Linked DNA regions of Methanococcoides burtonii DSM 6242. The main gene of each other region encodes a partner of the protein of the gene in region 2 in a complex. Links are inferred from orthologs where the notes say so. Each region holds a gene or a part of one and is shown on either strand. Other genes may lie near its edges. The genes, in order: MBUR_RS11320 and rnhB.

Region 1 (16,411 bases), 1.9 Mb from region 2 along the record:
TTTTCAGATGTATGTGATGAGCCCGAAAGCCCTTCACCGGAAGATCCAGTGACAATGTACATTCCCATACCCCACATTACTAAACACGTTGTCCCCACAAACAGTGTTACACAATTAAGTATGCTTGATACCATATATAAGTGTATACATACAAATACAAATTTAGTACCATTGTAAATTATAATACAATGAGGACGGCATTTAAGTCCAATCTCATTATCAATAACTTCCGTTATTATTTCTAACTCATCGAATATCCTCTCAGAATCCGTTCTCATCTCACATACCGCTGTTTTGAGACTACCACCACGCAAATACAGAAATCTTTTTTTTATATAGACAAGACAGGCATCTATGAAGTTTTGAAGATGATGATTGCCACTTGAAATTTTAATGCCAAGATTTTTGCAAGAGTCTCCAACGTTACCCCACCCCTCGGAAATATTTGTAAGCATGTTGAGTACTATTTTTTTAGAAATGTTTAAATGTGATATACACTAAATGAACTTGTTTGACATTAGTTGATGATCAAACAATAACAAACCATTTGAATATCTGAGATTATACGTGGAACAGGGGGGAAATGTTTCAGTTACAGATGTTAAAAAGGACAGAATCTCGAATACCATTGCATCACCATATATACGGAGGTAAAAATGGACCTTAACCGTTTTACACAGAAAGCACAGGAAGCCATACAGAAGTCTTTCTCCATTGCTGCAAGATATTATAACCAACAAACAGAATGCGAACATCTGTTGCTTGCATTGGTGGAACAAACTGGTGGGCTTGTACCTACCATTCTTGACAGAATAGGGGCTGAAAATCAGTCGATAATAAAGGAACTTGAAGACCATTTGTCAGAACTGCCACAGGTATCCGGATCAGGAAGTGGACAGACTTACGTAAGTCAGGCATACAGCAGAGTATTGGACACGGCTGAAAATGAAGCAAGTTCAATGAATGATGAATACATAAGTGTAGAACATGTGCTCATCGCACTCCTGAAAGAAAAAGAGAGCACAAGTTACCGGATACTCGAAGAAGCAGGCATCACAATAGATGCCACACTAGAAGCAATTAAAAAACTAAGGGGGAATCGGCGCATTACCAGCGAAAATCCAGAAGACACAATGGAACCGCTCAAGAAATACGGAATTGACTTCACCGAACTTGCAGCACAGGGAAAACTTGACCCGGTAATAGGTAGGGATCAGGAGATAAGGCATACCATAGAGATCCTTTCACGCCGCAGAAAGAATAATCCCGTACTCATAGGAGAAGCAGGGGTTGGCAAGACAGCTATTGTAGAAGGACTTGCTCTGCGTATTGCCAAGCATGACATCCCCGAGGATATGAAAAATAAGAAGATCATAGCATTAGACATGGGTGCACTTATCGCAGGAGCAAAATTCAGAGGAGAGTTTGAAGAACGCCTTAAAGCGGTCTTAAAAGAAGTTGCTGATTCCGAAGGACAGATCATCCTTTTCATTGATGAGCTGCACACCATTGTGGGTGCAGGAGCCACCGAAGGCGCGATGGATGCAGGGAACTTGCTAAAACCAATGCTTGCCAGAGGTGAACTGCATTGCATAGGTGCTACTACACTTGACGAATACCGCAAGTACATAGAAAAGGATGCAGCCCTTGAAAGAAGATTCCTGCCGGTCCTTGTTGACCAGCCGGATGTCGAAAATACCATATCCATCCTCAGAGGACTGAAAGAAAAATACGAGGTTCACCACGGAGTAAGAATTAAGGATACTGCACTTGTGGCAGCTGCGGTCCTCAGTAACCGCTATATTTCGGACAGGTTCCTGCCAGACAAGGCAATAGACCTTGTTGATGAAGCAGCTGCGAAGGTAAGAACGGCCATTGACAGCAAACCATCCGAGCTGGATGAGGCAGATCGTAAGATATTGCAGCTCGAGATAGAAAGAGAAGCACTGAAAAAAGAGAAGGATGCGGTTTCAAAGGAAAGAGTGGCCGACCTTGAAAAGGAACTTGCGGACATTCGTGCTGAATCCGATGCTATGCGTGCTAAGTGGCAAAGCGAGAAGGACACCATTGCAAATCTTGGATCACTGAAACAGCAAATAGAGGATATTAAGATACAACTCGAACTTGCTGAGAACAGCGGAGATTTCGAGCTGGCCTCAAAGCTGAAATACGGTAGTTTAACCCCTCTTGAACATCAGTATAAAGAAGAGGAGACAAAGTTGCAGGAGCAACAGGATGACATGCTCCTCAAGGAAGAGGTTTGGGAAGAGGACATTGCACAGGTAGTAAGCCAATGGACCAACATCCCGGTAACGAGGTTGATGGAAGGAGAACGTGAAAAGCTCACACATCTGGAAGAGAAGCTTCATGAGAGAATTGTTGGGCAGAACGAAACTGTCAAAGCGGTTTCAGATGCGATCATACGTGCTTATGCAGGTATCAAGGACCCGAAACGACCTATTGGAAGTTTCATATTCCTTGGACCAACAGGTGTTGGCAAGACCGAACTTGCAAAGGCACTTGCTGCGGAAATGTTCAATGATGAGAACAATATGATACGCATCGACATGTCAGAGTACATGGAAAAACATACTGTATCCCGCCTTATCGGAGCGCCACCAGGATATATCGGTCACGATGAAGGAGGGCAACTTACAGAAGCAGTTCGCAGACGACCTTATGCAGTCGTTCTCTTTGATGAGATAGAAAAGGCCCATCATGATGTGTTCAATGTAATGCTCCAGATACTTGATGACGGACGACTTACAGATTCGCATGGTAGAACAGTGGATTTCAAGAATACACTGATCATAATGACATCTAACATATGTGTTGATCGCACACTCTCGAAACTGGAGGAAGGTGAGGATTATGCTAAGATGCAGGAGATGGCACAGAACGAACTTGCCAAACATTTCCGCCCGGAATTCATAAATCGTATCGATGAATTGGCCATATTCCGCCCCCTGACAAAGGAACAGCTTGTGACCATCGTAGATATTAAAGCAACTGACCTTATACAAAGGCTCAAGGAAAAGAGAATGGTGCTTGAAATATCAAAGAAGGCGAAACATTACCTTGCCGAAGCAGGTTACAGTGAAACTTATGGAGCACGACCGCTCAAGCGTGTCATTCAGAACGAGGTAGAAACCGCAGTTGCAAAATTAATAGTCGGAGGACAGGCACTTGAAGGTTCCACCATAGAAGTGGATGCCGATGACCGTGGAATCGTTGTCAATGTAAGAACAGAGCCAGCAAAGCAATGATCAATGAAGGGACACTACCCTTCACTTTTTCCATTAATTTAATTGTTCATTCATCATAATACTGCCGCGGAATCTTCATAAGTGGAGATTCGAGATAAAGAAGCATTAATAAAAAAATTAATGTAGCAAAGATGAAGAGATATTCCGGCAGGACAAAATAGGACAATACTGGAAGCATGAAGATAATTGCCATAATAACCATTGCTTTAGGATGACGAAGTTTGGGATAAGGATGCTCACTTATCATAAGATAGGATAATAGAAGCATCAAAATAACAATCCCGTAAAGTATTATATATTTGTCGTCCATTAACAAGTAAGAAGCAAGAACAACCCCTGCTGCTGTAATTGGAAGTCCCTCAAAATCCGGGATCTCTTTGTGTTTCGTGTTGAATCTAGCAAGTCTGAGAACACCACAGAGAACATAGATACAAGCAGCAGTACCCACAAGATATGGCTGGAGATGACCATATATCAAAAAGATGACAACTGCAGGTGCTGTACCGAAAGAAATTACATCTGCAAGTGAATCCAGATTTTCACCTATAGCACTTGAACCCATTCTACGAGCCAGAAATCCATCTGCACCATCAGCAATGGCTGCAAAGAGAATAAAAATGAAAGCCAGATCCGCTTTCCCAGAAAATGCACTGAAAATTGAAAGTATGCCGAACATGGCATTACCAAGTGTCACAACATCTGGTATCTTAAGGATTTTTATAAAAGTCATTTCCGTACCTTAAAGTTCTTTTTTTTTGCAATTACCGTTTCACCTGCATAAACCCGGTCGCCGACCTTACAGGCAATATCAAAATCGTCTGGAATGGTCACATCTACGCGGGAACCAAAGCGGATCATCCCTATCTTTTCACCATTGACAAGCTCATCCCCTACATTGATATAAGAAACGATCCTGCGAACCATTACACCGGCTATCTGAGTCACATTCACTTCACCGTGACTGCTCTTGATCACTGTGACAGTGCGTTCGTTCCGCTCAGAATCTTTATGAAAAGCAGGTAAATAACCACCTTTTTTATGAGTTATGCTCTTTACGACACCAGATATAGGTGTGCGGTTCACATGTACATTATGGACATTCATGAATACACAGACCCGTCGTCCACTTACATCCATAACTTTGCCATCGGCTGCTGAGAACATACAATGGTCACATATCCTGGTAGTCCGATCAGGATCCCTGAAGAACCAGATGACAAAAAAAGTCAAGAAGAGAGACATATAGAACAAATACCATACAAGATCAATTCCCGTCAAGACCGCTGCGGTCAGGAAAATACCCGTCAGAGTAACTACAGTAACTACCCATGAAAGAGAATCTTTAGCTAACATTTCCGGTTCCCTTAGATCTTACGTACGAATGACCTTAACTGTTCTGTGGTCATTTCCCACAGACCATCGATCAGGTCAAGCAGTTCAGGCAGTATTCGCATTACTACATAGGCAATGACAAAAAGTGCGATTCCTGATCCGAACTTGGCAATGATATGATGAGCAATTTCAAAACTTTCAGGACCGAACCACTGATCACCATATGCAACTATTACAAAGGTATTTCTGATGAGGTTCAATGAATATATCACGGGAACTGAGACCATGAAAGCCTGAAAGAGCTTCCTTTTAGGAGCGTTTATAGAGATTATAAGACCCGTGAACAAAGCAATGCTTTCAATTGCAGTACAGGCAAGTATGATACTAACAGCATATCCATTATAAACTATTTCATTACCACTTACGAGCACATCATGCCCCAACGTCTGGAGCATCCACACTGTATTATTAGTAACTGTGGAAATGATCCACTGATTTAGCGAAGGTATGTTCGCGAAAGGGAAATAGAAAAGAGAACCAAGCGCAGTTGCACTTGTGACCATTAGCACAGTATTGAGGTGACCCTTTTCTTCAGAAACTGAAAAGCCTTTGTAACCCTTGATCATATTCTGTGCCATGAACAAACAGAAAAAAGCAATGGCTATAGTGAGTATTACATTAAAATAATCGTTTATCGCGACATAATGTAATGGCTGGTAAGCCCAGTGTAGTGAAAAGAACACCCACCCTAAACCACCAACCAGAAACTTTATCCTTTTTGTTGGAGGTAGGATAGCAGATGCCATCATTAATGCGACGGCTATCCAAAGTACGTTTTCAATCATGATATAGTATCTTTATAACAGGTATCATATATAGTATCTTGCTAAATGGATAAGGTTCTGTAAAAAATGCCAGTCCCAACAACACCCCTATTGACTGTTGATGCCGTAATCATCTTAAATGGTAAGATTGTACTCATCAAACGGAACAATTACCCGTTCAAAAACGAATTTGCACTACCAGGTGGCTTTGTGGAGGTAGGTGAGACAACTGAAGCTGCGGCAATCAGAGAATCTTTTGAAGAAACCGGATTATCTATCGATCTTGTTAAATTGATCGGAGTGTATTCAGACCCTTCGCGCGATCCTCGTGGACACACTGTGTCCGTATGCTATCTAGCAACAGGTCATGGAAATCCGGAAGCGAACACAGATGCAGCAGATGTAGCTTTGTTCGATCCCGAAAAATTGCCTGAACTGGCTTTCGACCACCGAAAAATGATAGATGATGCAGGAGATGAGATTAATGGAATTCTGTCCAAAATGTAAAAGTATGATGCACCCAATCGAAGGGACGCTTAAATGTAGAAAATGTGGATATGAGAAAGTGAAGGATGCAGCTCCAGACCTTTTGAGCACATCATCAAGGGAAGAAAGAGAGGTCACTGTCCTTGAAGGTGATACTGATATCGGACTTCCTACAACAACTGCAAGATGCGAAGAATGTGGAAACAATACTGCATACTGGTGGCTAAGACAATTAAGGTCCGCCGATGAGTCGGAAACACGGTTTTTCAAATGTATCAAGTGCAGCTACACATGGCGTGAATACGACTAATATATATGATCTACTGAAAAACGCAGTGAAAACATATATACGGGAAATGATATAAACAAATTGAAATTGAGATTATTTGGCGGAGAAACAACATGTTCAAGGCGACAATTGATGCATATCTTCTAAAGGATTCGATCGAAACACTTTCTGTGCTCGTGGACGAAGCAAGGTTCAGGATTTCACCAGAAGGAGTTGTTGTAAGGGCGGTTGACCCTGCAAACGTTGCAATGGTAAGTTTTGACCTTACCCCAGAGGCATTCGATGACTTTGAAGCAAATGACTGTGAATTAGGATTGGACCTTTCAAGGATCAATGATATACTGGGAGTTGCAGACAGGGACGATAAGGTCCAGATGGAACTCGATGAGGAATCAAAGAAACTGAAGATCCAGATAGGCGGTTTTTCATATACAATTTCACTGCTTGACCCATCTACGATCCGTGCAGAACCTAGAATTCCACAGCTTGAACTGCCAGCAGAAATAGTCCTTAACGGAAAGGACCTACAAAAAGCTGTTAAAGCTGCTGAGAAAATAAGTGACCATATGTTACTTGGTGTTGAAGGAGAATCCTTCTTCATGGAAGCAGAGGGTGACACCGACCGTGTGAAGCTCACCATGACACGTGACCAGCTTATTGACATCAAGCCATCTCAAGTGCGTTCACTGTTCTCGCTTGACTACCTGTCAGACATTATAAAACCTGCTTCAAAATCCAACGAGATCTCACTTCACCTAGGCAACGATTTTCCTATAAAGATCAATTTCAGTATTGCCAACGGAAAAGGCACCATTGGATATCTGCTTGCACCAAGAATTGAATCAGACTAAAATGGATAACAGACATCTCGCCTTATACCCCTTTGTTACCGAGGCATCCGAATATGTCGGCAGCCTCGGATTTTCACCGGACAAGCTATTATCTTCGCGTGCACTGGAATCCGCACGTATAAGGGGAAGAGAGCGCGTAATACAAGCGCTTGAAGGCGAGATAGAAAAACCATCCCCATCCAGTTCAGAAGAAGGAAAGATACTTACTGAATTGCTGTCCTACCCTTTTTCCAGGATACTCGTATCCTGCATAGATGACCCTTTTTTAACCCGAAAATATGCACTCGCTGAAGCCAAGGCTGCATACCATTTATTGAAAACACAACAACCTGAGTTCCTACAGGACCTGGCCACTGATTTCAGGATCAATGCGGAGATCTACGAGAATCCGGAAACCCATGACATATTTTTCGACCTGCATTTTACGGATTATATCAAACTTGCAAGTCCTTTGAAGGACCTTAACTGGAAACTGGTAAACCGGAAGATGAAGAAGGGTTACGTAAAGATAAGCAAGGAAGAGCTTGCCCGTCTGCTCCAGGAGGCAATACGCCTGCGGATACAGAACTCACTCCCAGTAACCGTTCCGAAAGAGATATGTGAAGCCTGCATCCCGCATACGGATACAATCAGTGAAGAACTGGAAAAGAAGAAGACCGAATTCGGAGTAGGAGAGTTCCAGAGAGTCGAAAGTGACCTGTTCCCACCATGTATCACGCAAGCGATCGCAAATGTACGTGCAGGAGTTAACCTTGCACATTCGATGAGATTTGCAATGACCTCGTTCTTAATAAATATCGGGATGTCCGTTGATGAAGTGGTAGCAATGTTCAACATCTCCCCGGATTTTGACGAGGAAAAAACACGCTACCAGATAGAACACATCGCTGGAACTTCATCCGGCACAACATATAAACCGCCATCCTGCAACACGATGAGAACCTATGGCAACTGTTCAGCTCCGGATGAGTTATGCAAAGGAGTTAAGCATCCTTTAGGATATTATAGCAGAAGAGTGTGGGTCAAGAACAGGATGCAAAACGATAACGAAAAAGGGCATGAAGAGAAAAAGGAAGGAGAAACTCCCCCTCAGTAAGCATTTATCTCTTTTTGTACTGGCGACATTGTTCCACAAAACTGTCTACAGGGAACGAGCCAGGGTGCGCATGCATATAGCTTGCAAGGGAATTATGCTCCGTGATACCATCCTTTCCGTTCATGATGCCTTTACCACGGGACATTTCGTAAGCAAGCCTTGAATCACTATCACATTCCGTCAGAGAATAATGGAATTCATGGCCTCTGACAGGTCCTTTTATGAACTTGCCTTTTGCTACACCCTCAGTGTATCCAAGTGCTTGAAGCCTTTTTGTCTGCACTGTTTCTGCAGAGAAGAGATCTGCCATCTTGTACACGACATCCTCTATCTCATAGGAACTGCACAGATACTGCAACCCTCCACACTCACCATAGATGGGCATACCATCAGCAGAAAGGTCTTTGAGCTTCTTTGTCGTGCTTGACCGTTCAAGTTCTGCGATATGGAGTTCCGGATAACCTCCACCGAAATACAGGCCATCCACATCAGGAAGTTCACCGTCCAGAGGACTGAAGAACTCAATATTCGCACCACATTTCCTGAACATATCGAACATTTCCTCATAATAGAAACAGAATGCACTGTCCCTGGCAACACCTATGTTTACCTCGGACATATTTCCGACACACCTTTCATCTTCAACTTTAGGCTTAACAGGTTCGCGTGCAAGAGATAGGATTGTGTCGATATCGACATTTTCCTCAATGAAACTTGCAAGCATATCTACATCATAATCCTGCTCAGATGCCATATGCAGACCAAGATGCCTTGAAGGTACTTTCACATCATTGTTCCTCGGAACAGTACCAACGACCGGAATATCCTGAAGGACATCCTTGATCAGCTTTGCATGGCGTGGACTTCCCACCCTGTTAAGGATAACACCTGCAATTTCAACGTCCTTGTCGAATTCAGTAAAACCTTTAACAATAGCACCGGCACTTCTGGACATACCATGTACGTTCACTACCAGTATGACAGGTATACCAAGTGACTTTGCAACATGTGCCGAGCTGGCGATCTCCGTTGAATCCATACCATCATAAAGACCCATAACCCCTTCTATAACAGAGATATCAGCATCCTTGTAACTGTTATCCACAGTTCTGCGAACGCCATCCACACCCATCATGAAAGTGTCAAGGTTCCTTGAGGACACCCCGCAGATAGCTGTATGATGAGTGGGGTCAATATAATCCGGACCAACCTTATAAGGCTGTACTTTCATGTTCCTTTTGGTAAGAGCTGCCATAATTCCCATAGCAACAGTCGTTTTACCGACACCGCTATGCGTTCCTGCAATTAGGACTGATTGTTTCATGGCACTAATTGAGTTGGTTTTATATATATCGATTACCATCTGTTCCACAACTTAAGAATCATTTTGTGTGCACGACCATGAATCCATCCAGTAATAGTTTGACAGACAGGTTCGGACGTACGGTTACAAGCCTTCGGATCTCAATTACGAACCGCTGCAACCTTGATTGCATCTATTGCCACAGCGAAGGTGATGAAGGAAGCAGGAAAGAAATGTCCGCAAAGACAATCTCTGTCATCGTCAGCGCTGCGGCAAAGTTCGGTGTCAACAAAGTCAAGTTCTCAGGTGGAGAACCCCTTGTCAGGAAAGATTTTGAGGACATACTCCGAAAACTTCCAAAACTAAAGGATGTTTCAGTTACAACGAACGGCGTATTTCTCAAAGAGCGCGCATTCAGTCTGAAAGAGGCCGGACTGGACCGCGTCAATGTTAGTCTTGATACCCTCGATCCAGAAAAGTATGCATATATAACTCATGGAAGCCCGGAAACCCTGCATAAGGTCCTTGAAGGAATAGATGCTGCCATAAGTGCCGGACTGACCCCTGTCAAACTGAACATGGTACTTCTAAAAGGTATCAATGAAGATGAGATCGGGGATATGCTGGACCTTGTCCGAAGTAAAAAAGACGATCTGATCCTACAGATAATCCAGGTGATGGATTTCAAGGATGGAAAACAATACGATCTTGATGCGGACAAGATAGAGAAAAAACTTGAAGCACATGCAAACAATATTACCATACGTAACATGCACCACCGTAAGAAATACATCATCGATGGTGCTGAGGTCGAGTTCGTAAGACCGATTGAAAATACGGAGTTCTGCGCCAACTGCAACAGGCTCAGGATAACCGCAGATGGAAAGCTTAAACCTTGCCTGCTGGTCAACAACAACCTCATAGACATCTCAGAAGCAGAACCTGATGAACTGCCGGAACTACTACGCAGATCTGTTGATCGCAGAGTACCATTCTACAGGGACATGAAAGATAAAACAATAATAGGGGAAACGAAAAATGGAAGTAGAACTTAAAGTTGATGGAAATAACATAAAGATCAATCATTTCGTTACAGAGATACTCGCAGCCATGACCGGCTCTTCTGTGGAGACATTACATGGTGTCGAAGAGGGCTGGAAAGAAATGACGATCAAAATTCAAAAATAAGAGATCAAAGACAGGAGCCATAGAGCGAAATTGAACGGACAGCAGCTCTGCAATTCAACCCGTTTTTTCGACATCGTTACATTCATTAACTTATCCCTTCCAGGTTATCCACCCATTAACTCAAATTATAACTGTTTATGACACTTTTAGCGTGGTATTGAGTGAACAATTCTTTAATTCGAACATTGAACTAGTTTAGCCCAAACAACCACGGAATGTATCCGTTCTTCAATTCAGACAACGAAGGTGTTACCCAAAGTATAGTCATGTGTTTATTTTATTAGTCAATCGTTAGGAAATATCCAAAAACTATTTACTGGAGTACTCTATTTACGATATCGTTCAGACATATTATTTAAAATTGATATAATAATACATCCATTTTTCAGACTAAAATACCACAGACTTGATCTAATGAGAACAGAACAGAAAGTTAAGAACTATTTTGAAGAATCGTTTTTGAGCGACCTGAAAGCAGGTCTTATCACTGCAGTTGTGGCACTCCCACTTGCCATCGCTTTTGCAATCGCTTCCGGAGTTGAGCCGGTAATGGGGCTTTACACTGCCATTATTGCAGGAATGCTAGTATCCACTTTTGGCGGCTCCCGCTATTCAATATCCGGACCAACAGGTGCTATGACCGTTATTGTATTATCAACTGTCAATGGCTATGGTGTTGAAGGATTATTGTTAGCAGGGGTCTTAGCAGGTGTTTTCCAGATACTTTTCGGCATTTTTCGTTTGGGAAAAGTTGTAAAATATATCCCGCTGCCAGTCATATCAGGATTTACAAGCGGTATCGGAATAATAATATTGATCGGACAGCTATCCAATGTATTCGGATTGGTATTGCCTGCCCGTGAACATGTGTGGGAAACCGTTTATGATGTTTTCACAAGCATTGACGCGATGAATATTTTGGCATTAAGCATGTTTGCAGGTACAATAATACTCATGCTACTGTTGCCAAAAGTATTGTCTAACATAAAATATCTGAAAAATATCCCTGCCTCCATCATAACTTTAGTACTTTCAGTTATCCTCACATATCATTTCGATCTGAAGATACCTATAGTAGGAGAGATCCCAAGTATCATACCCCAGATCCACATGCTGGACATCAACATAGGACTCATGTATGCAGTCCTTCCAGCAGCATTTACCATAGCTCTTCTCGGAACCATAGAATCACTCCTTTGTGCTGTGGTCTGTGATGCAATGACGAACACCAAACACAACAGCAACAAGGAACTGATAGGCCAGGGAATTGCAAATGTTATCCTTCCGTTCTTTGCAGGCATTCCTGCAACAGCAGCGATCGCAAGAAGTGCGGTCAATATAAGAGAAGGTGCCAAGACCCGTATGTCAGGGGTCATTCATGCATTGGTACTACTGGGGATATTGATATTCTTCGGACCAATAGCACAGTACATTCCAAAAGCATATCTTGCAGGTATACTAGTACTTGTCTCGATCAAAATGGTCAATGTAGATGAGATCAGGACCACGATAAATATCAGCAAGATGGATACGTTCGTCCTATTGACGACATTTGCATTGACGGTGCTAACTGACCTTGTATTTGCCATTCAGGCAGGTATGTTCCTTTCAATCATACTACTGTTCATACGCCTGACCAACATAATCGATGTCCAGTCAATGGAGGGCTACGACCCTTCCGAAGGAATAAATGCTACGATACTTTCAGACCCTTACCTGAAAGATAATGTAGCGGTCTATACGATAAATGGTCCATTCTTCTTCGGTGCAATGGCCGTATTCGAGAACAAGGTCGATGAACACATACATATGAGCAAGCCCCATATAATAATAAGAATGCGTTATGTTCCTTTTATCGATACCACAGGTATAGAGAGGTTGAAAAGCTTCATCACTACCAGAAAAGGAACAGGTGAAAAAGTATATTTGACAACGGTACAGCCGGAGGTAATGAGATCGATCAACTCTGACACGGTCCTTAGCAAGTTAATGCAGGAAAAGGATGTCATAGTATTCAAAAGCACACAGGAAGCCCTTGGATATTTACAGGAAAGGGAGGGAAATTGATGAGAACATCCCTACCTGTTCAAAATAGATTAGAGAAGCTATACTGTTGAACTGAGATATCCAGGGAGATATATGAACATCTGACCGTAAGGTCACATCAGATGTTCAATTTCTGAAAAGTTGATGGGAGATGTTGCATCCAGTGATATAGGTGTCACTGAGATGTGACCTTTTTCTATGGCATTGACATCAGTGCCTTTTTCGGCTGTGTGGATAAGGTCACCTGCTATCCAGTAATATGGCCTTCCCCTTGGATCGCGGCGTTCCTCCACACCCGTACGGAAGAACTTGCGAGCAAGCCTTGTTATTTCAACTTCAGAGTCCTCTTCTACAAAATGAGGAATGTTAATGTTCAAAAGATCGACATTTTCAGGCAGACCGTTTTTAAGGACTTTTTTTGCAACACCGTTCACAAATTTGATACCAACATCGAAGTCATGCTGGAAATCCCGGAGGTCATCGAATTTCAATCCCTCTTCGGTCACCTGCAAGGATGCGGCAATGGCAGGAACACCATAACTTGCACCTTCCAGTGCAGCTCCGATGGTCCCGGAGGTCGTAATAGTGTCTGTGCTGATGTTCTCACCTATATTGAAGCCAGAAAGGATCAGGTCGGGCAATTCCTTCATGATAGTAAAGATACCCAGAATAACAGAATCAGTAGGAGTCCCACCGATCGCATGTACCTCAATACCGTCAATGGTAGTACGAGTAATACGCAGTGGTTCGAATATGGATATGGAACGACCCACACCACTTTGCTGCTGAGCTGGTGCTGAGACAGTAACATCACCAAGGTCGGACACGCTGCGGTAAGCTGCTCTGATACCGGCAGCATACACACCATCATCATTGGTAAGAAGTATTCGTTTTGACATTGTGCATTCTTTGTTCTTTGGAGTGTTATAGTTAATGGAACAAGAATGAAAAAAAGAAGGAGTAGGAATCTAAAATTAACAGGAACAGAACAGTCCCAAGCAAATTTATTTCACATTGAGTGCAGTAACTCCATCTCCGGCTTCACCTTGTTATAGTGTGCATTGAAGGAGCTTTCAAGAAAACCAACGAACTGACCACCATTTGCCTCAAGCTCATTTTCATTGATAGATTCCATTACCTTAGGATCATCGATAATAGGATCGCATATATAGATCTGAAGATCACCGGCAGCATCCATAAAAACAGATGGTCGGACACCCGTATTGTCGTATTCTTCTACTACGCCTCTGAAAACCAATGACATATATTTTACTGCTTGCATCATGGACACTTCCCTTCCTACTTAAGTTACAGAATCTATGGACATGCATATATCAAGCGTGTCCATGAAACGAAGACAATCGTAGCAAATTGTGTACACATATGTACACACCGAAGAGAGAGGACATTGATTATCGCTATCTTGCGCCATTGACAAGAAATATACAAATGTAAAGTTTTGAAGATAGACTACTCAAATGAGAAATGTATTTAAACCATTGAAGGATACGGATAGAACACGTTTCACTAATTATTTAATTTACACATTATGATTATAGAATAACGACTACAGTTGGAATCATTATGCTTGAAGATGAATATCAAATCGATTTTTTCTCTGATAACGGTTTTGTTAGAAAACAGTGCCCTACGTGTGGTAACTTCTTTTGGACACGAGACATAGAAAGGTCTACGTGCGGAGATGCGCCATGCGACCCTTATTCATTTATTGGAAATCCAGTGTTCAAAAAAGAGTTAGAGCTTCCAGACATGCGAGAGTTCTACCTGAACTTTTTTGAAGAGCAGGGCCATACCCGTATAGAAAGATACCCAGTCATCGCCAGATGGAGAGATGATATATACCTGACAATTGCGTCAATTGCTGATTTTCAGCCATTCGTTACATCAGGCCAGGTTCCCCCACCGGCAAACCCATTGACGATCTCCCAGCCATGCATAAGGCTTTCTGACCTTGATGCGGTTGGGAAGAGTGGAAGGCACCTTACAACTTTCGAGATGATGGCACACCATGCCTTCAACACGAAGAACGAGGAAATATACTGGAAAGAGCACACTCTTGAACTGTGCGATGGACTTCTCAATTCCCTTGGCGCAGACCCTATGGCTGTTACCTATAAGGAAGAACCATGGGCAGGCGGTGGAAATGCAGGAGCATGTGTTGAAGTACTCATTGGAGGACTTGAGGTCGCAACCCTTGTGTTCATGAATCTCAAGAAGGACAAAAATGGAGATATCGACATCAAAGGTGACATGTATTCCAAGATGGAAAATTACATCGTGGACACTGGGTACGGACTTGAAAGGTTAGTCTGGGCTTCAAAAGGTTCACCAACCATTTACGATGCAATTTTCCCCAGTATTGTGAACGAACTTATGGGACTGGCAGGTATCGAACACGAACTGGAGAACAATGAATATTCACATATCCTCTCACAGAATGCACGCCTTGCAGGACTTATGGACATAAGCGAGAAGGCAAACCTATTGGAACTGAGAAAACAGGTTGCGGCAAGCATTGGCATCACTGCGGACAAGCTCAGCTCCATCATGGAGCCTGTGGAAAATGTCTATGCCATAGCTGACCATACAAGATGTCTGACGTTCATGATCGGTGACGGCATCATACCATCCAATGTGAAAGCCGGATATCTGGCAAGACTTGTCATACGCAGAACTCTCAGAATGATGAAGGACCTTGGTATAATGATCCCTATTTCTGAGATAATACAGATGCACATCAACAACCTGCCCGAATATCCGGAATTCCAGAAAAGGTTCGATGTAATCAAGGATATCCTGGAACATGAGGAACGTAAGTTTGCAGAAACTCTCGAACGTGGAAGAAGAATGATGGAGAAATCCGCCAGACATTACAAAGAGAGCGGTGAGAAAATGCCACTGGAGACGATCATCGACATGTATGACAGCCATGGCATACCACCAGAGATATCGAAAGCAGTAGCATCTGATGTAGGTGTCGAAGTCGATCTGCCAGACAATTTCTATTCACTTGTTGCAGACAAACATAGCCAGTCCGAAGAGAAAGAAGAGAAAGTTGTGCCTTTTGCTGACAAGATCGCGAGGTTACCTAAGACAAAGAGGTTGTTCTACGATGAGCCTAACAGAATGGACTTCGATGCTGTTGTCCTTGAAGTGTTCGATAACCATATCGTCCTTGACAACACGCTCATGTATCCGGAAGGAGGAGGACAGCCTGCAGACCACGGAACCCTTACTGTCGAAGATGTTGTGCTGAAAGTTGTTGATACCCAGATGTATGATGGCGTAGTTGTACACACCATAAACGAGATAGAGGACGAACTGCACATACGAAAAGGCGATATGGTGGTCGGCAGAGTCAATGAAAAGCGCCGTATGGCACATGCAAGACATCACACTGCAACCCATATAATCAATGATGCTGCAAGAGAAGTTCTGGGTAGCCACATTTGGCAGACAGGTGCACAGAAGTTCGCAGACCGTGCACGTCTTGACATTTCACATTACAAACGTATCACCCAGGAAGAGGCAAACCAGATCGAGATTATTGCAAACCACACCGTTATGAAGAACAAGCGGATCATAAGCGACTGGATGGATAGGACAGAGGCCGAACAGAAATACGGTTTCCGACTGTATCAGGGAGGAGTTCCCCCGGGAAAGATGATACGTGTACTTCAGGTAGGAAACGATATCGAGGCATGTGCTG
Region 2 (16,502 bases):
TCTATGAGGATTATGGTATTTTCATTGAACCCCATGGAGCAGTCGGAATAAAGGGACTTCTGGATTACAGGGCAGCTTCTAATGACGATACACTGGCTGTAACACTCGAGACCGCTCACCCGGCAAAGTTCCCTAAAGAAGTGATGTCTGCAATAGGTGTCGATCCTGAACCACCCCAGACACTCAAGGATGTCGAGTCAAGAGAGGAATTTATGGAATCTATGGGAGCTGACTATGAGCAGTTCAAGAATTACCTGAAGGAAAAGCTTGACTAAGCTTCTCCTTCGGTTATCATTTCCTATTTTTGTTATTTTTAGGGGTAGAACCTTTCTGGATCGCCTGGATTCCACTATGTTCTAGCATTTTTTTATACATACCAGATATTGATGTATCCAGATCAACGGGTTTAAAAATATGCTATCGAGTTTAAATGAACGTCTTCGTACCTCGAAAACAATAAATTCAAAATATACTCAAAAATAGATTCAAGAAAAAATAAGATGATATGAAAAGCAAAAATTGCTATTCATATACTTATTTCAGGAAACCCTTTCTCTCAAGCCACTCGACCTGTGGTCTTGTGTATTTCCATATTACTTCTGCTTTTGAATCCTGGAAGTCCCATGGTGTGATAATAACAATATCGCCTTCACGTACCCACATTCGCTTTTTCTTTGAACCAGGGATTCGTCCCATTCTTACGATACCGTCCATACATTGGAGGGTAACTCTTTTTCCTCCGAGGAGGGCACTTACGGTTGCAAGTATCTCATTGTTCTCTCTTCGTGGAGTCCTAACTCTTGTGACAGCTGGAGCATCTGTCTTGCTACCACGACCTCCATTATTTTTTTTCATATTACTTCTATAATTGGCCAGATTAATTCCTCTTTATTTTAATGATAATTTTGAAAATTTTTGACACATTTCACTCAGACAATAAGTGCAATACCTCAAAACATTGTGGTCATCTTCCCGCCTTAAGTCCATTTTCGATCTTTAAGGGCCCATACAATTCATTATTAAAAATGAGATGATTTTAAATAACAAATCATAATCGTACTTTTTAGTTATAAACTCCATTCAATCTATATAAAGTCAATTGAAGAAGTTGTATGATTCATCTTTCATCTCATGATATTTAGCTATTTTGTTGATATCAAAGCACATTTTTTGGCTCAAACCCATCCTTCTTCCTCATATATTTTTATACCTTTATCCATTAATTGTCTGATATCTTCAAAAACAGCGGCATTGAACCTTTTTATGTGGAAACAGGACTTGCCTTTAAGAAGATGTAATAGTTCTTCAGTAGCATCATCAAATCTGTCCTTATGCGTGTATATGGGGGAGAAATAGAATCCAACGTGATATTTCTGTATGATGATGAAAGCAAAGAACATATCTTTCTTCTTTGTCCTTCCGATCTGTACAGGTTTTGTTCCGTAAATATCGTATCGTCTGCTCTCATCTATTTTTACAGAGAGGGGTGGCACATAAGAAGAAAGAATAAACCTAAGTCCATTGAAGATATTTTGCTTTTCATCTTCCATATTGAACAATTGATCATTTTCTAAATAAATATGTTTACTAATTTTTAATCTCAGGATCTTATAAATGTCCCTTTCCTATATTCTTCAAAAGCTATCTCTAACTCTTCCTGTGTATTCATCACAATAGGGCCATACCATGCAACCGGTTCATTGAGTGGTTTTCCTGAAATGAGCAAGAAGCGAACACCATTATCTCCAGAAGTGACTGAGATATGGTCACCGTCATTGAACATAATAAGATTTTCGGAACTAATGAATGATGAATTGTCAAGGTCTGAATAGTTAGTACCGTCCACTTCATAAGCATAGGTGCATTCATTTTCATCAAAAGAACCGTTTCCCTTCATTGCATATGCAAAGACGGTATGTCCCATTTAAGTAGGGTGCGTGAATCTATATTAGCTGGAATTGTCACATCAAGATATTCAGGATCAGTCACAATGTCCTGTACAGGGCCTTTATTTCCTTCGATTTCACCGCAAATGACCTTTACACGAACATTGTCATCTAATACTACTTCCGGGATCTGCTCACTTTTTATTTCCTGATACTTTGGCTCCATCATCTTATGGGATGCTGACAGGTTAGCCCACAACTGGAATCCCCAAAGGCTGCCATCGGATTCACCTTTGGGCATTTCCTGATGAATTATTCCGCTTCCGGCGCTCATCCACTGCACATCTCCTGAATTGATCACTCCTGAATTGATCACGCCTGAATTTCCCAGGCTATCACCATGCTCTATTTTTCCTGAGAGTACATAGGTTATAGTCTCTATGCCCCTGTGCGGATGCCAGGAAAATCCCATTAAAAATTCATTCGGATCGTTCGAATGGAAGTCATCAAGCAAGAGAAAAGGATCAAGTTGAGGTGGCTGGTTAAAACCAAAACATCTTTTCAGGTACTCCTGCTCCTTCAAGGGTCGGTCTGCTCTTTATTATTTTATTTATAAATCTTGTAGTGCCCACATAAATTCCCCATAATGTATGTTTGTCTGATACTATATGTTGTTAATGCAGAGCAGATTGATTGCCAAAAATAATATATTTGAATTGTTTTGATCAAAGGTCTAACTGAAATGATCATATTTAAATTTGGAAATTGGCAGATGAAAAGTTTATACACTTCTAAGATCAACATTAAACGAATATATATTCTATAATCTTAGGTGATAGTATGCAAGTGATCTCTGTAAACCCTGAACTGTGCACCAATTGTGATGTATGCGTAGAACTTTGTCCGATGTCGATAATACTTCCTTCAGAGGAAGGTGGAACTCCTTACAGTCCAGAAGAAGCAACTGTATATTGTTCAAAATGTGGACACTGTGAAGTGTTCTGTCCCGAGGGTGCAATTTCTACTTTGTTTGACTCAACTTACTATCAATTTCAGGATGATAGTCCTTCCTCTCTTACGCCATCAGAGATCGGAAAATATATGGTAATGCGGCGCTCGGTCAGAAACTACAAGGATGAAAAGGTGGAAAAGTCTACAATTGAAGAGATACTTGATATTGCACGTTATGCTCCTTCCGGGATGAACAATCAGCCTGTACATTGGACCATTGTCCACAACCCGGAGGAAGTTAAGAAGATCACTTCTCTGACCATTGACTGGATGCGAGAGGTAGTGGCCGATGATATTGAACATCCTCTCAAGCCACTGATGCCAACTCTGATCTCAGTTTATGAAAATGGCAGTGATCCGATATGCAGGGGAGCACTTCATTTGGCTTTTGCTCACGCTGAGGCTGAAAATCCGACTGGCTATACTGACAGTATCATAGCGCTTTCATGGTTCGAGCTTGCAGCACAGGCGTTCGATATCGGGGCATGCTGGGCTGGTTTCCTTGCCATTGCGGCAACATCCTACCAACCACTCATAGATGAGCTTGACCTTCCGCAAGAGCATGTGGTGCAATACAGTATGATGTTCGGTCATCCTGATCATAAGGTCAATGGCATTCCGGGAAGGGAGCCTGTGAGGGTAAATTGGAAATGAGTGTAAATAATACAAAATAGTTTATAATTATAAGGTAAATAGTTGGAGAATGGACTCACAGGAGTCCTTTCTCCAAATAATATTCATCCCTTGCAGCAACGAATGCTTTCAAATTATTCAGGGATGTATGTGGTGCCAGTCCACAACCCGGTGCGAGAATATCAACTCCATCCTCTATGCACTGTTTTGCTTCTTCTTTCACCTTTTCGGGCTTCATCCCAAGAAGTGTATGCACAGGTGATACATTCCCTATCAGACAGGCTTTGTCACCGATGGCACTTTTTGCATATTGGACATCTACCTTTTCTTCTATGCTTATACCATCGAAACCAGAGATCGCAACTTTCTCGAGGATATCGGCAGAATCCCCGCATATGTGGGCTATGGTCTTTCCTTTTATCTCACGGTTAAGTCTTTTGTATTCCGGGAATATCATCGTTTCAAAGAATTCCGGTGGGATCAATTCTGGTCCTGCTTCCGAATCAGGTATGCAGACAACATCAGCCCCGCGTTCTAGGAGTGCATTTGAATATTCTATGCAAATATCAGTACTGAAAGTTATCAGTTCCTTGATGGTATCGGGGTGTGAAATGAACCACATGAGGTAGTTCCTTACACCAACAAGTGATAATGTAATAGCAGCCGGCCCGAGGTGACCTGCAATTATTGGTATATCTTCATCAGCTCTCTTCTTGATGATCTCTGTGGCATCCAGAATGGTCTTGATCCTTTCAGACTCAAGGAAATTCTCAGGCACTGTCAGATCTTTCACATCCTCGATGGTCTCAAAAGGAAAATCGTGAATGGAAGGTTGTGTGTCATAGGTCCCTTCTCCCATCGTACACCCTAATGTCTGGGCAATAGCAGTTCCATCGAATGGATAACGAATGCCTTCCAGGCCAGCGATCTCATGTCCTGCAATGGCGAGTGTAGCCATTTTCTCTGAATTAAAATGTGCTTCCGGCCACTGTGTGCCCGAAGCTTGCATTAGATCAATAGTCCCTGTCTGTGTAACTGAACAAACGGGTACTTTGTCTACTTCTTTCCCTTCAAGCGATCTGATGAATCTTTCTTTTGGTGTGATATCTGTCAGGTGAAACCCTCCTTTATTCGATCTGAGCTAACATTCCTATGTAAATAGTTCAATATAGGCTGATATATCTGTTTATTAGTTCTATACAATTTCAGTATCTGAACTACTTTAAATTTGTGATTCAGAAGTTAGCTGTAATAGCTTAATATTCCATCTTGGTAATGGGTGAATCTCAGAGGGTTGCAAACCAATGAATTCTGTGCAGGAACATTTAGTTAATATATAATTGGAGGCACTATCCGAGTAAGTCCACAATTATTGAATTGAATAAAGAAATATGATGGTGATTTGAAATGAGTGAATTAGATGCAATATCGACGGAAGCACCTGAATGCATGGTGTGTAAACACTTCATTGAATCGATTGGTATGCCCGCATGTAAAGCGTTTCCATATGGTATTCCATCAGAGATATGGCATGGCTTCAAGAAACACAATGGATCATACGAAGGTGACCATGGCATTCAGTTTGAATCAATTTCCAAGTAAACAAATGATTGACTAAAAGGTTTTTTCATTTTTGTATATAATCTATAACTTTTCGTACCTATAAGCAATATTTATATTATGGTCTAAGCCAATTCATTTCATATTGCAAACTACTACTTATGCATCCAATCAGCTTCTTACTGTCAAACGTATCTTCAAAGACAATAATAACTAGGATCAATTTTGCATTGACCATGAAGACATTCTTCGCAATGTTGAGATTGAAGAAGTCAACAAGATGTTATCTTGCAAAGATAAGAGTCGTGGTTTCTTCACTTATCAATGTGAAAGTTGTGGTAATTACAAAACGGTCTATTTTGGATGTAACAGTCGTATCTGCACAAATTGTGGTCTAAATCATACTGAAAAATGGTCTAAATCTCTCAAACGTGCAATGTTCAATGTAGTTCATAGGCATGCTGTTCTTACAATCCCGGATCTTCTGTGGGGTTTTGTTAGAAAGAATCGTTTTCTACTAAAGGTTTTGATGGATGCAGCAATTGTAGCAATTAATGACACTATTTCATTCAAGCACAGGAATGGTCGTTTGCTTGCGGGTGCTATTGTCGTTCTACATCCATTTTCCAAAGATATGGGTTTTAATCCTCATCTTCATATTCTTCTAACTGAAGGTGGATTTGATATGTATGGTAAATTCATTCACCAAAAGTTCATTCATTTTAAGACCATGCGAAAAACATGGCAATACCAAGTGCTTACGAGATTCAAAGATGCCCTCTCTAAGGTTCAAGCATTCTCCCATCTTGTAAATCAACTTTTTAAAGAATATCCTGATGGATTTTATGTTCATATGCCAAAAAACTCAAGAATCACTAACAAACAAAGGATGGCACAGTATGTCGGCAGGTATATCAAGCATCCAGCTATCGCAAATTCAAGGTTGTATAGTTATGATGGAAAATCCGTTACTTTTTGGTATAATGATCATGAAGGAGTAAGGCATTTTGTGACAATGGAATTGCAGGAATTTATTAGAGCGTTAATTCAGCATATTCCTGATCGAAATTTTAAAATGATACGGTATTATGGTGCATATAGTCGCAAAGTCAAAAAGAGATATTCAAAGTGCTTACAGAGAAGTATAAGGCAGACAAATCTCAAAGACTTCAGAAAAGTGTTGAATAAGTGGGCGCCACAGTGTTTATTTTGTGGTGGCAAAATGAAGTTTGTTTGGTATGAGAAAAAACCACCTGGGGAAATTGCGGAAGTTAATGGCAATATAAATGATCGGGGTATAGTGATGGGGTAGTCGTACCTACAATAAATTTGCACCCGAAGGGTGCTTTCTTGTATTATTGCATTTACCTACTGGATTGTTACCTATTTTTCATAGAAATTGCTAAATTTATTCCATTTATTTATCACTGAATGAACTTCTGTGCTGTTTTCCATGAATGTCTTACAATATCGGGAAAGGAGCTATTCTCACGGTACCAATTCTCAAGGAACTTCTTGGTCTTAGGATCTGATGGATAACCACTGCCGATATCCACGCCCATGTCCACCTTTATCTTCTCTATAAGTTCATCACGCCTGACCTTTGCTAATATAGATGCAGCTGAAACAACTGGAAATAGATCGTCTGCCCCATGTTTTGAGATAACTTCCGGAGGTGATACATCTGGATGCTTTTCCATGTAATTGTCAAAAAGGCGCTTCCCAAAGCGTTCCTCCTTCACATCTGCTGCATCCGCATAGATCTTGTCAGAAGGAAGTTCCTCAATGACCGAACCAAAAGCAAGCACCATAATATCATTCATGCTCATCAGTTTTCGAAGCTCATCGATCTGATTAGGAGATACCTCATAAACGAACCATCCATCTGCATATTTCTTTATCTGAGCGGCAAGATGTACTCGCCTTTTTGGGGAAAGCTTCTTGGAATCCGCAACTCCCAGATTCTTCAGAGCATTGCTTTTATCCTCATCGATCCTCACACCGCCTATGCACATCGGCCCGATGACCGGACCCTTCCCTGCTTCATCAATTCCAATTATTTTCATTGAGATCTTCCCTGACATGATTACCGTTGTCCTAAAGCATACTACTCATACGAACACAGTAAATATAAGGTAGCCGATTCCCATCATAATAATTGAATGCTTAAGTCCTGACATCACACTACCTTCCCCCATAGCACCTGCCATAAGTCCTGAACTTAAACCCTGAATGAGAGAAGCATGCATGAAAAGACGGGTATATCCTTCAAGATCGAAACTACCCAAAAATCCACCCGCACCACCGGATTCGGTCATCTTTTCCCCAGCAGCTGCCATCTCCGCAAGAAATGTCGTAGAAATAACATAGATAACGCCTACGAACACAAGGAAGGAAATATAGATGATCACGATATAGATCATCATGCTCATGGCACGTTCTCGTTTCATTGACTGTTCGGAAGCAGCATCGCGAGCTGCCACCAGAAGCACTTCACCAACATCACCACTTGATTCATTGGCCTTTGTAATAAGCGTCAGTGACCGTGCAATTACCTGTGTCCGAAGCCTGTTGGCAAATCTGATAAGAGAATCATTGACATTCATACCCCATGAGATATCTGCCCATATCATCCGGATCTCATTTCCAAGATGTCCGGATTTTGATTTTGCCATCAGCTTTATAGAATCACGAAGTGTCATCCCTGTTTCATTTGTACTTGCAAGCTTCTTCAAAAAATCTGGAAAATTCCTTTCAAGATGCTTTTTCTTACGGGACATTATCTCATGGAAAAGTGCCATTGGGACTATGGCAATGAACAGTGCAAGCACGATATAGTCATCAATAAATCCAATTTTTTGTGCTGTTGTCACGAGACTTCCGATATTTGACCAGAAAGGTATGACAAGAACCAGAATTGCTATAGGGATAGTAACAGCAAGAGAATAAAGGGGATTGTGCATCAAAAGATCAAAAGGGTTTTTCGCGAATTTCCTGACAGAAAGTAATTTTTTGGCTTTCGCAAAATTCAGATAATATTCCCTATCACGCACATTATCTTCAGTATCATTGATAAGTTCCCCTGCATCATCATAAACTGGTTCCAGATATGAAGGAAGAACAGGAATACCATGCTCAAGTATAGTCCGGGTAGGCAATAGTTCAGGTTCACCCATTTCGCTCGGAGTTATGATACTGATCATTACCACGAACATAAGGGAGCCTATCGGCAGAACAGCATATATGATAGCATAGACCATTACTTCCGATCCGGAACCCATGACCGCCATCATGACGCCCATGATTATAATGAACAAAGGACCAGCAACGAATGCGGTCACATACGACTCTGCAAGTAGTCCGAGGGTCTCCAAAAAGCCTTTCTCGTCAATAGATGTTTTTTGAAGATACTGTTCGGCTTTATCTTGAAAATAGCGTGGAATACTGCCACCACTATCGATAATTGTAATAAGATTATCCATTAGTTCATTGAATCTATCAGAAGGGGATCTCTCACTTATGTTAGAGATCGCAGTCTTCATGTCATATCCAAAATAGTCCATTTCACGGATAATGGCATTGATCTCTTTCGAAACTTCCCCATAAGTACTGCCGGAGCGTGAAAGCAGTCTGAACACCTCAATTATGTTCATTCCACCTTTACTAAGTGCATACATAAAAGTGACTGCGTAAGGAAGCTGTCTGTCAATATCACCTTTCCTTTCACTCGCCTGAAACTTGGGATAAAGCATGAACATCCCATATATTCCACCGCCAAGAGAAGCAGCAAAGAAGAGCATTATCAGAAAACCTACGAATATACCCTTAAATTGCAATATCCATGCACTGGACTCAGAGAACTCCAGTTTTGTGATGGCTTCCGGTAGTCCGACTACATAGATAGAGATATACGCAACAAAAATACCAATTATCAAGCCGAAGACACAACTTAGTAACGAATAGAATATTGCATTTGAGACATACATCTCATAAGAGAGTGGTATTCTTGCTTGGAAAAGCTTTAACTGGAGATTTTCATACTTATCTTTCCTCTCTTGAACATAATCACCAAGTAATGTAAAAGGTAATTTTTTGAGAATATTTAAATATGTACTGGCCTTCTCTTTGGAATAACTCGTACCGTTACTACTGACAGAGAACTTGCTCTTTAGCCTTGTAAGTAATGAAGATTTCTCAGCATTGGAAGAAACTATAGCTTCATCATGCTCATTTTTTATTTCCAGAGAGTTTTTTTCGGACACGTTTTCACTCCTGAGGATCAGAGCAAATTCAGGTGCTTCAAAATTCTATTTGGGTTGGATTGATATGTGTTGATTATGGTCGATATCTGCTTGAAGTCCTTGATGTCGTTATCTACCATGTATTCAAGGACAAGCTGGCGATTCTTTAGTTCATTATTGACATCCATAGCATTCCAACCCCTCTGAATACGTATATCCATTAGGGCTTTCGATTCACCGGTCCTGTGAAAAGTATCTGTATTAGAATCCCATACAAATACATCGTTCGTCCTGATATTATGCGTGTTAGGGTCAATATCGATGATCTCCACAAGTTTCAGATTTCTTCTGACACGTTTACCATTTGAATAGGTCTGTGCCTGAATACACATGATGTCAAGAGCCTGTATCATGTTACGCGGAACACTGATCGGAGGATTTTCCAGTCGGTGAATTGCCGATGGAACTGAGTCTGCATGCATTGTAGAAAATGTAGTGTGGCCTGTGGACATTGCCTGAAAAAGAGTGAGAGCTTCCTTACCTCGAACTTCACCCACGAGAAGATATTCTGGGCGTTGACGAAGTGCAGCTTTCAAAAGATCGTACATGTCTACTGCACCCCTCTCATCTGACGTGAACGAATCCCTTGTTACCCCAGGTATCCAATTCAGATGAGGTAACTTCAATTCCCTTGTATCTTCAAGGGAGATTATCTTTGCTTTTTCAGGAATAAAAAGAGAAACTGCATTCAGTGATGATGTCTTCCCTGATGCAGTCCCACCTGCATAGATAAGGCTCTTATTGTTCTCGATGCACAACCAGAGATATGCCATAGCTTCCGGTGAGAAAGTGCCCCATTTCAGAAGATCTACAGGGGTTATTGGAACTTCATTGAACTTCCTGATAGTGAAAGTACTGCCATGGGTGGTAACACTCGTACCTAACGTCATTTGTATCCTTGAGCCGTCCGGCATGGTAGCATCCACCATCGGATCAGCAACAGAGATGTGTTTGCCACTCCTCTGTGCAAGCTGTATTATAAAAGAGTCCAATTCCTCTTCATCAAAAATAATGTTCGTAGCAATGTTCAGGTACGTTTTATGGTACAGGAATATAGGTTTGCTGTGACCATTCCCTGAAATATCCTCAAGGGAATCATCGTTCATCAAAGAATCTATCTTACCAAAATGTATGAAATCACGTCTGGTGTAATACAATATCTTTTCGAGCATGTCAGGAGTTATCCCGATAGCATAATCCTTGATGATATCCCTTATTACTCTCCCAATAACCTCTTCCTTGTCATCATCCTCACCTATCTTTTTTACAAGAAGTATATTGCGCAGCCTATCCTGTACTTCAGCCAGGAAAACAGTCTCAAAATCAGACATTGAAGGCTCAACAGCATAATAGAGATGATTATTACTATCGTCGTTGTAAAGGATGACAATGAAAACATAAGGTTCATTGACCCAGTAACGGTCAACTTCTTCATAATTATCAATACCGTCAAAACAAGAAAGCAAACCGTGCAATTCTGGATCGTATGCCTCGATCTCTTCATTTTCATTATGAAATAGATTTTTGATCTTCTGTACAAAGCCAATATTTTCAGCAGAAACACGCTTTAAGTCAGTATCTTTAGGCTCTTCATCAGGTTGTTCATCGGTTGATTCATCTGTTCCTGCGACAAGTTGTTTAGTAAGTATCTCATTGAATTGCTCTTCAGCGTCCCCATCAGTCAAATCGTCTGATAAAGCGTCTTCGGAAGGCTCATCCGGCATATTGTCCTTAATTTCAAGAACGTTATCCGAAATCGTATCTACATCAAGGCTTTCATCTTGGACATCGGGAATATGAGTTTCCGAATTCACTGATTGGAGTGCCAATTCCTCTTCGGAAACTGTTGTGATTGGCTTAAACCTTTCATGATCACTCACATTCGGGATCCATTCTTCGGTAGGATCTCGACCAGGAATATTAGTACCAAACTTCTCAGACCTTGGCAGAAGTATTCCGAATTCATTCTCCATCTCTCTATCTTCAGGAGGTCTTTTCGAAATATTCACAGGGGAAGACATGCCGCGTGGTTTCAGTATTACAGCATCAAGGTCTTCTTTATCAATATCCATACCATAAACAGGTTTGAATATTTTTGGTTCTTCAAAGCCAAACCGATTAACAGGCGATGATGTTGAACCACTCTTGGGTTCAAAGACCTCTGGTCCTTCAGGTTTTGGAGAGGAGGATGCAAAAGTCTCATTTCGGTTTTCGGGAAGTATTCCTTTTGCAATCAAATTATCAGAGCCTGATAGTTCCTCCCCTTTATTGTCTAAATGATCAGGATCGTTCTTGAAAGCAGGTTTCCGACCGGAATCATCCACTGAATCTGAACCAGCTTCCTCTGTTTTTTCGTCTGCTTTTTTAACCATCATTACACCGCAATGGTTCATTTGAAGCCAATACAAGCTATATAGTAACCAATAATTATATTATTATAATTATGATTACTAATTATTATACTTATTGTTGCTATTTCTCCATTTAATGAAAAGTAATGAAAAATATTAAATCTAAAGCTATACATGTTCGTTCTATTACCGGTTCAAATTGCAATCTGGTCATGAATAAATGACCATGGAGATAACCCCCATGCCAATAATTACCTTACAATACGAGGATCTGGAATCACTCACAAAAGCAGACAAGGATACGATCATAGACCGTGTACCAATGATAGGTGCGGATATAGAACGTATTGAAAAGGAAGCCATCGACATCGAGTTCTTCCCCGACCGACCTGATCTTTACAGTGTAGAGGGAGTAGCAAGAGCAATGAGAGGTTTTATGAACATCGAGACCGGCCTTTGCCAGTATGAAGTAACGCCATCTGGTGTTCATATAGAACTCGACGAAAAAATAAAGGAAGTGCGGCCTGTCCTTGGATGTGCTATTGTAAAGGGTATCAATTTCACATCCAGTTCTATCAAGTCATTGATGGATCTCCAGGAAGATCTGCACTGGGGTCTTGGAAGGAACAGGAAGAAAGTGTCTATCGGAGTTCACGATATGACAAACATCGAACCACCTTTCAAATATCAGGCAGTCAGCCCGGACTTCGAGTTCGTACCCCTTGATTTTACTGAACCGATGACAATGGATGAGGTACTTGAAAAGCATCCAAAAGGTGTTCGCTTTGCAAATATACTAGAAGGGATGGAGAAATATCCTCTGATAACTGATTCTGAAGGAAAGGTGCTTTCATTCCCACCAATAATCAATGGAACCCTTACAAGGGTCGAGGAGAGCACTACAGACCTTTTCATTGATGTTACAGGTCTTGGAGATGCAGTATATACCGCACTTAGCATCGTAGTAAGTGCACTTGCTGAGAGGGGCGGAAAGATAGAGTCAGTAAAGGTAGTATATCCTGATGGGACCGAGAAGGTCACACCGGACATGACACCAAGAACTCTCAATGTACCACGCTCAGATATCGATTCACTCATCGGCATAAAGCTTACAGATGACGAGATCATCAACGAACTAAAGAGAATGAGGTTCGATGCAAGCGTTCTTGAGGATGGAGATATGTTCGAGATCAGCGTCCCGACATACAGAGCCGACATCCTCCATAATTTCGACATCGTTGAAGATATTGCCATTGGATACGGCTTTGATAAGATAAAAAGCGAATTCCCAAAAAGTGCAACCATTGGATGTGCACACCCGATCTCTGTTACAAGAGGTGTCATGCGTGAGATAATGGTGAGCCTTGGTTACTCCGAGGTCATGCCATTTACACTTACAAGCCAGAAGGTACATTTCGAATGGATGAACAGGGAGGAGACAGATGATGTGACCTTCGTACTTCATCCCATAAGCGAAGACCAGACAATGGTACGTACCACCATTTTGCCGAACCTTATTGAAATATTTTCCCTGAACCAACATCATGAACTACCACAGCGCCTCTTTGAAGTAGGTGAAGTAGTCGTTAATTCAAAGAACCGCCTGCACCTTGCAGCAGCCTCCATACACGCTCAGGCTAACTTTACAGAGATAAGAGAGGTCCTTGATGCGGTCATGAGGGAACGAGATATCGAATATGAGGTCGTTGTATCTGAGGACCCGGCATTTATCGAAGGCAGGCGTGCAGATATTCTTGTCAACGGTGAAAAGGTCGGAATGATGGGAGAGCTCTATCCTGAAGTGATCATTAACTTCGGCCTTGGACAACCTATCGTTGGATTTGAGATTGACCTTACAGAATGAACCCTTTTCTATTCCCGGAAATATCCGGGAAAAATTCTTTTTTTAATTGATATGATTAAAACTTAGAATTACGATAAAAGATACGGGCCCGCCGCGATTCGAACGCGGGTCAATGGGTGTCTTCGCAGCATATTACTACATCGAAGCCCATGAGGATGTCCTGGCTACCCTACGAGCCCTCTTTCAAAATTACGATGCTATCATTGTAATTGTTACTATTAAACCTTTCGTCACAACTTCCACTTGTGGCTACTTATTTTATCACAAATGTGTTCATATATTTAAACGAATATAGGCTCTGTAGAAATCGTTATTATAACTTCAACTAAGCCATTCATTTTTATAATAATAAATCCCCTGTGATTGATCTCCAACTTAAATACAAGGGGATGAATGTGTTTGTTCCAAATTATAAATCTGAAACACACTTCAAAAATTTGTTACTCGTACATATTCTGTTGTTTTGGATTCGATCTTTAAAAGAACACTGGACCTATTTTACAAAAACAGAGACTCTATAGACATTACTGCAATTGATTCCACTGGATTTACAAGTGGTTATTGTAGTAATTATTATTCTTGGAGAATCAAAAAATGGAGACGAAGTTACGTTAAAACTAGTATTTCGGTTGATGTTCATAAATTTGTAATCACTGGTTACAAGATTTCTGGAAAACCAGTTCATGATGCAAAACATGCAAAGGCATTGCTATCGCAATGTCATCACAATAGGAGATCAAGATATTATGTGGTGGATAAAGCCTATGATTCTGAAAACATACACGAGTTGACGAGGGAAAAACTTGGATCAATAGCAATTGTTCCATTGAGACAACGTGAAAGAAAGCGAATCAAGGGAAGATATCGGAAGAAGATGATACATGAATTTGATAGCAAGATATACTCTATGCGGAATTTAAGTGAAACGATGTTCTCGGTTTTGAAAAGAAGGTATGGGGATAACTTACGTGCGAGAAAGTACAGAAATCAAGTAAAAGAAGTGAAGTTCAAAGTGATATTACACAATCTTGATAAGTTCATCAAGACTGTGTTTTTAGTTTGGATGAGGATTTCTACAGAGCCCTTTTTTCTAATGTTCTTATGTCAATCCAGCTTTTCCAGCTTCAACCTGAAAACTTCAATACCTGCACCACGACACGCCGTCATTCTGCTACTATCAATATCTGCACAGACGATGCCCAGGCGTATATCTTCGACATCCACTCCGTACTTTTCAGCATAAGGAAGCTTGAACCTCTGGACCTGTCCGATGTCATTATCTCTTGCATTGATCTCTATCTCTATCAGGAAATGTTTGTCCTGTGAATCAGTAAAAACAGCATCTATCCTACCACCTTCGACCTCCACCTCGACTTCGTGGAATGTCAGTCCGGGTTCGATAAGCTCGGGGATGCTGGATATCATCCTTGATATATCATCTTCGGAAATATGTTTTGACTCAAGGGCATCTTCTACATTTGGTGATCTCATTATCAGATTCAGGTATTGAATAGCAGTCGTCATCTTGTTGTTCTTCACATTCGGATAAACGGCGATGTCCTTTCCATCTCTGGAATGGACGAGTATTCCAACATTGCTGAGATTCTTTTTGCGTGATATTGGAAGGGAACCTCTACCTTTGCTAACAACACCTACCGTATTTCTTCTACTTAATATTCGTATAGTTTCCCGGATTGCTTCTTGTTCATCTTCTGAAAGATCCTCAATTGCAACGATGGAATAATCACATTCATGCTCTTCTTTTATGGTTTGAAGTGTTCTCAACACAGATTCGGCAACTTCTACTGCGGTGTCATCTCTTACATAATATCTAAAATTATCCATTTTATCACGCTTTTCAACTTCGCAGTAAAGTAACGAGAAACACTTCTCAGAAAGTGGTTATTATTTTTAAGCTGCCTTTCAAAAATTTAACACATTATCTATTGATTGTTATATTTAAAGATGCTGATTGTGGAAGGGTAGAACTAAAATACTATTTTTAAAAATGATCTAATATTTCAAATATAAGCTCAAGTGGCTAACTCTAGCTTATAAAAAGTCAAAGAAGAATGTAGGTTCACCTGGTGTGGTTGAAGTTGAAGCCCACGAAAGTGATTCAAGTGGTAATGATAATGCAATAGTATCCCCAAGCAATCCTAAATTAGTAACAGTAAAGTTGCAGGACAGTATGAAGGTGTATTCTCATCATGGACAATAATAGATGTTCCTTCCTTTGAAGATAACCTTATTGCAGGCATTGAAGCCCTGGCAGGAGCTTTCATCCGCCCGAACATGTTACTTCTGACACCGCCATTATCTAAAGAGTGGGAAGAAGACATTAGTAGACTAGTTCAAAAGGCATTACAGAACCGAATAGGTATTGTGATATATGCAGCTCACCCTAAATCCGGTCTTGAAAGGCATAAATCAATTAACCTCTGGATAGATGACAAAAGTCCGGAATGGGAGATCAGCATGGATCTTGGAAATATGGACCTTGCAATTCTGGTTGGGTACAAGCTCAAAAGAAAATGGAAAGCTTCAATGAACCTCATAACCGCGGTTGATGATGAAGAACAGAAAAAGAAAGCAGTAGAATATACTCAGACATTAGCTGAGCTGGCAAGACTTCCAAATGTGAACCACTTTGCACTAATAGGAAGTATTGAAGGCATAGCCCATGAAGCACCCCAGGCAGCTTTGAACATATTTAACCTGTCCAATGAACCGGACTTTGAGTTAATCCGTCGAATGGTAGAGCTGACAGGTTCATCCTGCCTCTTTACAATAGACTCAGGAGAAGAAAATGCTCTGGCATGATGGAACAATAAGATCTTTTTTCAGCTACCCTTCAAATATTAAAGTCTAGCCGAAAATATGACTTTGCTATCGA

What was found.
Region 1: the proteins of rnhB (region 2) and MBUR_RS11320 are in contact, whole or in part, in a crystal structure (PDB 3P83), measured with the Archaeoglobus fulgidus proteins. The link is inferred for Methanococcoides burtonii DSM 6242 from one-to-one orthologs. Residues at the interface, in WP_010878125.1 of Archaeoglobus fulgidus: Ala74, Ile178, Ala179, Ile183, Arg190, Ser195, Asn196, Leu197, Arg198, Gln199, Lys200, Thr201, Leu202, Asp203, Phe205; in WP_010877842.1 of Archaeoglobus fulgidus: Val39, Ala42, Asn43, Val44, Ala45, Met46, Leu125, Asp168, Ser194, Asn218, Tyr219, Pro220, Ile237, Leu238, Ala239, Pro240, Arg241, Ile242, Glu243, Ser244.

The regions. Positions count from the first base shown.
Region 1 is NC_007955.1:2,298,353-2,314,763, reverse strand. The notes cover bases 5,409-8,179. They hold MBUR_RS11320 (DNA polymerase sliding clamp), read left to right. Parts: upstream 5,409-6,310; coding sequence 6,311-7,048; downstream 7,049-8,179. Other genes in these bases: MBUR_RS11310 (cobyrinate a,c-diamide synthase), read right to left, coding at 8,149-8,179; priL (DNA primase regulatory subunit PriL), read left to right, coding at 7,050-8,144; MBUR_RS11325 (transcription factor S), read left to right, coding at 5,907-6,218; MBUR_RS11330 (NUDIX domain-containing protein), read left to right, coding at 5,510-5,929; artA (archaeosortase A), read right to left, coding at 5,409-5,443. In the rest of the region: MBUR_RS13150 (PAS domain-containing protein), read right to left, coding at 1-134; ATP-dependent chaperone ClpB, read left to right, coding at 657-3,266; MBUR_RS11345 (archaetidylserine synthase), read right to left, coding at 3,313-3,996; MBUR_RS11340 (phosphatidylserine decarboxylase), read right to left, coding at 3,993-4,619; more of artA, read right to left, coding at 4,631-5,408; more of MBUR_RS11310, read right to left, coding at 8,180-9,468; GTP 3',8-cyclase MoaA, read left to right, coding at 9,546-10,502; MBUR_RS14210 (hypothetical protein), read left to right, coding at 10,486-10,635; MBUR_RS11300 (SulP family inorganic anion transporter), read left to right, coding at 11,050-12,702; 5'/3'-nucleotidase SurE, read right to left, coding at 12,795-13,580; MBUR_RS11290 (hypothetical protein), read right to left, coding at 13,691-13,966; alaS (alanine--tRNA ligase), read left to right, coding at 14,266-16,411.
Region 2 is NC_007955.1:434,002-450,503, reverse strand. Bases 5,336-8,197 are described here. They hold rnhB (ribonuclease HII), read right to left. Parts: upstream 7,157-8,197; coding sequence 6,515-7,156; downstream 5,336-6,514. Other genes in these bases: MBUR_RS02280 (type II secretion system F family protein), read right to left, coding at 7,202-8,197. Outside these bases: thrC (threonine synthase), read left to right, coding at 1-275; eif1A (translation initiation factor eIF-1A), read right to left, coding at 535-855; MBUR_RS02315 (hypothetical protein), read right to left, coding at 1,176-1,550; MBUR_RS14280 (pirin-like C-terminal cupin domain-containing protein), read right to left, coding at 1,601-1,897; MBUR_RS14275 (pirin family protein), read right to left, coding at 1,894-2,469; MBUR_RS02305 (nitroreductase family protein), read left to right, coding at 2,727-3,551; methylcobamide:CoM methyltransferase MtaA, read right to left, coding at 3,607-4,644; MBUR_RS02295 (hypothetical protein), read left to right, coding at 4,938-5,132; more of MBUR_RS02280, read right to left, coding at 8,198-9,352; MBUR_RS02275 (type II/IV secretion system ATPase subunit), read right to left, coding at 9,370-11,766; pheT (phenylalanine--tRNA ligase subunit beta), read left to right, coding at 11,984-13,606; MBUR_RS14270 (endonuclease NucS domain-containing protein), read right to left, coding at 14,711-15,451; MBUR_RS02255 (hypothetical protein), read left to right, coding at 15,770-16,429. UniProt on the Methanocaldococcus jannaschii protein: Endonuclease that specifically degrades the RNA of RNA-DNA hybrids.